One region of the Parendozoicomonas sp. 209JJ7-1 genome, then DNA from elsewhere that is predicted to be linked to it. Evidence: predicted binding sites of a transcription regulator. Region 1 holds the regulator's gene; the other holds the start of a gene.
What was found. Region 1 encodes FNR, which switches genes on or off when oxygen is low (the NO sensors DNR and NnrR bind a similar motif). Its sites were predicted from a motif close to TTGATNTANATCAA; they were not measured.
Positions count from the first base shown of each region.

Region 2: ccoM (cytochrome c oxidase subunit CcoM) is a predicted target of FNR. The motif match lies at 2,140-2,153, and genes of this name have one in related genera.

Region 1 covers NZ_JBYVJU010000001.1:302,004-305,419, forward strand. The annotation lists gene ACY2RQ_RS01355 (hypothetical protein) at 1-415, opposite strand, end outside; gene ACY2RQ_RS01360 (hypothetical protein) at 590-1,201, opposite strand; gene ACY2RQ_RS01365 (hypothetical protein) at 1,326-1,490, opposite strand; gene fnr (fumarate/nitrate reduction transcriptional regulator Fnr) at 1,680-2,438, shown strand; gene ACY2RQ_RS01375 (adenine phosphoribosyltransferase) at 2,447-2,989, shown strand; gene ACY2RQ_RS01380 (hypothetical protein) at 3,167-3,416, shown strand, end outside.
Region 2 covers NZ_JBYVJU010000007.1:126,361-129,776, forward strand. The annotation lists gene ACY2RQ_RS08980 (hypothetical protein) at 1-712, opposite strand, end outside; gene ACY2RQ_RS08985 (transposase) at 913-1,890, shown strand; gene ccoM (cytochrome c oxidase subunit CcoM) at 2,243-2,368, shown strand; gene ACY2RQ_RS08995 (OmpW/AlkL family protein) at 2,546-3,256, shown strand; gene ACY2RQ_RS09000 (SDR family oxidoreductase) at 3,286-3,416, opposite strand, start outside.

The DNA.
Region 1 (3,416 bases):
CCAATATGCCCCAGGCTCCGTCATAGATCAGCTGCAACTGCGACACGGCCATAGTCGTCGCTCCGGCCAGGCCAACCAGATTGCAGTGCTGGCCGATTGTCGCCCCGGGTTTAATGGGTAGAATATTCACAACACCAAATCGCCCGACAATCGGGCCAAGAACAACACCGGTAACAGCGGCTATGCAGAAAGAAAATACCTGCCAGAGGGAGGGGATAAGGCTGACAGCCATATCCTTCAGCTGCTTCTTGAATGGAGCCGAAGCTTGACTGGCACTGTCTGCCCGGCCTTCAGCCAGTATCGACCTAAGGTCTTTAAGAGTTGATACCCGGCCATGGCTTTTACTCTGTTTCGCCGCCGTCATGGAACCGGCAGCCCCTGCACCAACTCTCACCCTGCCGAATTCACCTGCCATAACGCAACTCCCTTGCTTATTCGGCCAATATTTATAAGTTACTGGCACCTTCGACCTGTATCACTTTGGCCTGGTTCATGGACTGTACACTTACCATGACAACACTGTCAGATTTCCTAACAGGCAAAAGAAAACCCGCCGAAGCGGGTTTTCCTGGCAATACCTTGCTCATTATCACTTCACTCTGCGCCTCCCCCGTTGAGCCCCCTCCAGCTCTGGCTCATTCTTATGTTTAAGAGCAATAGTCTTCTCTTCAGGGAGATTGTTCTCAGTAGCGTTAGCATTGGCATTGGCATTGGCATTGGCATTGGCATTGGCATTGGCATTGGCATTGGCATTGGCATGAACGGAAGTCGCATGATCCTGCTTTTTCTGCTCTTCCTGCTTCTTCACTATGGTCTGAGTCACTGTACTTGTATCATCCAGGCTTTTACCCATCATAATCCTGGCCACGTTTCCGAAAAACCTTATAACCATTTTGGTAGAAAAAATTGATATAGTGCTCCTGGTGGCATAAATAGTATCAGAATTATTCGCCCATGATGTGGGCAGTATTTTGTGGGCCAGAACATTGGAGCTTCTGAAACAGAAATACGTAGCCAGAATCTCGGGAATACTCTTCACGAATGTCCAGCCTGTGTCCTTGGTCAGCGTCCAGCAACCATCCGCAAGGCGCTTGTATACGCTAACTTCGCCTTGAACCTGACCATCCTTAACGTGGGTCTTGCCAGGCACAGCCTCGCAGCTTTTATTCCTGAATGGTATGCGGCCTCTAATATCGGGCATCCTAGCCCAGCAGCCACCGATATAACCTTGCACTTTATGTAACATTTCCAACCTCCAAAGATGTCTAAACCCTGATCCCAAACTTCTACCCCGAGGCAGAAGTGGCCCGCCGGGCTTTGATGGATCAGAAATGTCTGGCCAGGGACCAGAAGCCAGCTCCCCGAATACCCGGAATGGCTGTACTGCCCCTTATTGACTGATCGGGAGAGGGAGAGTTCGCTCCTGCCAACTGCTCTGTCAGCAGAGATAACGGCAAAACGACTGAAAGCGTCTGTTTATGGGGTGACAAAACGGGTTACCAGAGATAACAACCCAAGTGCGCCCCTATTGGTAACAACTGTACAGAAAAAACCAATAACTATTTATTTTTCTCAATAAAATAATAGGTATCTATCACAGGGTTAAACTCGGCGGCATATTCCCATACAATATGAACCACTCTTTTCAACAGCCAACCGGTTCTTAGGGGCTCTTAAATATGGCGTCCAAACTCAACGTAAGGCATGCCAGCCAAGTAGCCTGCCGGGACTGTAGCCTGAGTCCATTGTGTCTACCCCTGGCGCTGAAAATCGAGGACATTGACGACCTCGACGAAATCATCAAGCGCGGGCGACCCCTGAAAAAAGGCGAACATCTGTTCCTGGAAGGCGATACATTCCATAGTGTTTTTGCGGTTCGCTCCGGCGCCCTGAAAACATATACATCAACCAATGAAGGTGAAGAACAAATCACAGGCTTCTACCTGCCCAGCGAACTGGTCGGGTTAAGCGGGCTGGATACAGACACCTACCCGGTTTCTGCCCAGGCCATTGAGACCACCATGGTCTGTGAAATCCCCTTCGACAAGCTCGAAAAACTCTCCGACAGCCATCCGGCCCTCCGCCGCCAGCTGATGCGGATTATGAGCAAGAAGATCCGCGAAGATCAGCAGATGAAACTTCTGCTGTCGAAAAAGAATGCCGACGAGCGTATCGCGACCTTTCTGATCAACCTGGCCAGCCGATTCCGACGCAGGGGCTTCTCCTCACAGTCATTCCGTCTTTCTATGTCCCGGAATGAGATGGGAAACTATCTGGGCCTGGCTGTAGAAACCGTAAGCCGGGTATTTACCCGCTTCCAGAAGGCTGAACTGATCCATGCCAACGGTAAAGAAATAGAAATTACCAGCGCCATGGAGCTGTGCACCCTTGCAGGTGGTAAACTGAGCGACACCCCTGAAGTTGTGAATATTCAGTAACCATGCCTATGAGCGATACAGCCTTTAACGAAAACCACCTCCGAAGCCTGATTCGAGCCGTCCCTGACTGGCCTGAACCGGGCGTTATGTTCCGGGATATCTCCACGCTGCTGAAATCTCCAGAAGGGATGCGCATGGTGCACAGCACCTTCGCCGAACGCTATCGGGAGAAAGGCATCACCCACATCGGTGCCCTGGATGCCCGGGGCTTCCTGCTCGGAGCCCCCCTGGCGGATACTCTCGGCCTGCCCCTGGTAATCTTCCGCAAACCGGGCAAACTGCCTGCGGAAACCATCCGGGAAGAATACGCCCTGGAGTACGGTAAGACCGCCCTTGAGGTTCATGTTGATGCCATGAACGCTGGTGACACAATTGTCCTGATTGATGACCTGATAGCCACAGGTGGCACGCTGCTGGCGGCCCACAAACTGGTTAACCGGCTGGGGGGCAGTGTCGCGGAAGCTGCGGCGATTATTGACCTGCCCGCCCTGGGTGGTTCCGCCCTGCTGAAGCAGGCGGGTATTCCCACCTATACCCTCACCAGCTACTGAGCGCTTTTCTTAAGCCTCCCAGCTCTTCACCACCAGCCTGAACCTTCAGGCTGGTTTATTTATGCCGATGTCAGTTTCTGTAACAGAACTTCTCAGTAACAAGAACAGGTTGACATGGGAATCTGCGCCAGGGAATTACGACAGCTCATTATCCGTCCCACACTCCAGCATTTGAGTATGTGGAGCCCTACAACAGAGAACCTGCTATTGGGAACAGCCGCCCAGGAATCCGGCCTCGGGGAACACCTGCAGACAGAACACCACAACGCTTACGGCCTGTACCAGATCACGCCAAGAATGCACCGCAATGTCTGGGACAATTTCCTGGCCCACCAGCCGGAACTGGCCAGTAGAATCCGCGGCCTTGCCAGCCAGCATGAATTCCTCCAGCGCCCCCATGCGGAACTGGCCACCAATCTGGCCTATT
Region 2 (3,416 bases), on a different contig from region 1:
AAACCTGAGCGTCTTCCGCTGTTGCAACTATATAATTCTTATCATCCTGAGTGGTGACATGAGAGAGATCAGGTATAACCACCCCGTAGTAGAGATACATAATCTTGCCATGAGACGGTGTCTTGCCATAAAGCACCTGAGGGTGGGCGTCTACTTCCTTGCCTGCGACCACAGGGTAAAGTTGCCAGGTATAAACACCGTGGGAAAAATCAACTTTGTCGTCGTGTAATGTAACTTTGAAAGAGGGGTTGTGATTATGCGTCAGGTCCACAGGCAGGTTTTTGACTAATGCTGATTTCCCCAGGCGATGCAGGGGCTTGTCTTTGACCACTATATCCAGACTCTGGTTCTGGTGGTTCTGGACTGAGTCGTAACACGCCACCCACTCATCATAACAGTGTGGGCCGCCTACTCCGCATATCGTTTCAATACAACATCCCCCCTCCTTGTATTTCTGACAGAGCGCGGTGAGTTGATTCTCATAGTCAGCAGAAAAGTTCATTGTGAGGGAGTGGTTGTTTTTTTCGGAAATGGTGACAGTATCGTATGTGACTTTACTGAGAACCGTGGCCTTGGGAACATTTTTCTTACCTTGGGGCGGGGGTGGGTAGCCAGTATTCCCTGCCTGAGCCTGGAAAAGCATCAGGACGCACAGGAAAAATAGAAGGGTATTGGTTGATCGTGCTGTTTTTCGTGGTTGGGTAGAAAGCATGTTCATGACCCGTTCATGGAATACTACACGAAGTACAGTAGTCGCTTTTCCTGAAAAGAGCCGTGCGGTGAAAAAATAAAAAGGACATCCATTAACTGGACAGCTCTCGCCGCAGAAACATAAAAAGGACATCCATTAACTGGACAGCTCTCGCCGCTGGTCTACTTTTTCTCTCACTCACATTGAGCAGGAGTAAAACCATGACCAGCCCGCGCCGCGCCTTGATTGATCTGGACAGCACACCTTACTATCACTGCATGGCGCGATGTGTCCGACGGGCTTTTCTGTGCGGGGAAGACTCCCTGACGGGCAACAGTTACGAGCACCGTAAGCCCTGGGTGGTCGATCGTCTGAAAGAGCTGGCGGGTATTTTTTCCATTGAGGTCTGTGCTTATGCGGTCATGTCTAACCATTACCATGTGGTTTTGCATGTAGATACCGAAACGGGCAACAACTGGAATGACCAGGAGGTTCTAAAACGCTGGACGCAACTCTTTGATGGCCCGCTACTGGTACAACGGTTTCTGGCCGGAAGCCTGCAGGATGAAGCCCAGCAAAAACGGGTGGCCGAGTTTGCTGATATCTATCGCCAGCGGCTACTGGATATCAGTTGGTTTATGCGTTGTTTAAACGAACACCTGGCCCGCAGGGCCAACGAAGAAGACCAATGCAAAGGACGATTTTGGGAAGGGCGCTTTAAGAGTCAGGCGCTGCTGGACGAAGCTGCTGTTCTGTCGTGTATGGCCTATGTTGATCTGAATCCTGTACGTGCTGGTCTTGCCAGTCAGCCGGAAACGTCCGATTTTACGTCCATTCAGGAGCGCATAGAGCAATGGCGGGAAGCCAATGCACAGCAGAAATGGCTGAAGCCTATGAAAACAGACAAACGACAAGGTAAAGGTTTTATTTCTTTTGCCCTGTCGGATTATTTTGAGTTGGTAGACTGGACGGGGCGCGCTGTACGGGACGATAAACGAGGAGCCATTGCCGCTCACCTGCCACCGGTTTTGCACCGGTTGGGTATCAACCCGGATGAATGGCTGAAAACCATGCAGCCCCATGGCAACCGGTTTGTGCGAGGAGTGGGCGGGAAAGAAGCGTTACAGGCTTATGCCGAAAAAATAGGCAGACAGTGGCTACATGGGATGAAGGCGAGTCAATGCTTGTTTGCTCAATGAGTAGGGATTTTGGGGGGCACAATCAATGGGTAATGCGGCTTCAACCGCCGTGGTATTCAACGTTATCGCTGCCAGAATCCAGAATGCACCATTAAAAGTAAAAGCTTCATGCTGACATAACGGTATAAAGCCTGTGTTCCTGATGTTCAGAAGCAGGTTGTGGATATGGCCATTAATGGCAGTGGCATTCGGGGTAGATATTTATGCCAAAACACACATCTGACCCACTACCTTAAAAGTGAATCTTTATTGATTTGAATCAATAGGTAATAACCGTATTGGGTATAAGGTTAAAACCAAGACAGGGAAATACAACTCTAATGTTCTGACAAGAATAGAAAAGGAGTGATTTATGCCTTACGAGACTCTGGTTATTGCTGGTATTGCGACTGTAGGGCTGATGATTGCCTTTATGGGAGGGTTTGGACTGTTTATATATAAGGACAGTCATCGTAAGGATAAACGCTCCGACCGCTGAAACATCAGGCGGTCACTAAGATCATGAACAGGCTTTCTAAGACAAGCTCTTTCCAGGAAAGACTTTTTTAAAGAGTTACTGAAAAACACCAGAAGAATCATTGTGAAGTATCCGCCGTGGGGGAACATGGCGGTTATTCAGTGAATAACAACACCAACACACACCAGGACATCAATTATGAATAAAGCAGGAATCAAGCTTTCTGTTCTGTCTGCAGCTGTATCTGCGGCACTGGTTCTTTCCGCGGGGACTGCCCAGGCTTATCAGGCAGGGGATATGATTCTGCGTGCCGGGGCTGCGACTGTTGCGCCTCAGGTTAAAAGTGGCAAGGTGAAAATGAACGGGTCTGTAGTCACTCTTGGTGGCAGCCCTACCAAAGTTGATGTTAACAACAACACTCAGTTCGGCCTGTCTCTGGCATATATGATTACTGATAATGTGGCTGTGGAGCTGTTGGCAGCCACTCCTTTTAGTCACTCTATTAAGACTAAGGGCGGGCTGGGTCCTACGCTTGGTAAGCTGGCTAATGTTAAACACTTACCACCTACCCTGACTGTTCAGTATTACCCCCTGGCTTCTTCTTCAGCATTTCAGCCCTACGTTGGTGCAGGTCTTAATTATACGGTTTTCTTTGATGAAAGCCTGAAAGGAGAGAACAAGTCACGTTTCAGAGATCTGGATCTTGATGATTCTATTGGTATCGCTTTACAGGCAGGATTCGATTATTCCTTTACTGAAAACCTGGGTGTAAATGCTTCAGTTTATTGGATAGATATAGATACTGAAGCTACGTTCAAGGGGAAGGTTTTCTCCCCGGGAAATAAGTTTAAGACGGATGTTAAACTTGATCCCTTCGTTTACCGTGTAGGTCTGAACTACAAGTTCTAACTGGCGGATAGTGAATATACAAGAAGCCATCAATTGATGGCTTTTTTGCTTTCTGTACGTTTTTTATCTTGATAATAATCCCTTACCAGTCGTGCCAAAGCACTACGCCAGGGGCGGGCATGGATACCAAAAGTATCCCGCAGTCGGCTGCTGTCCAGGC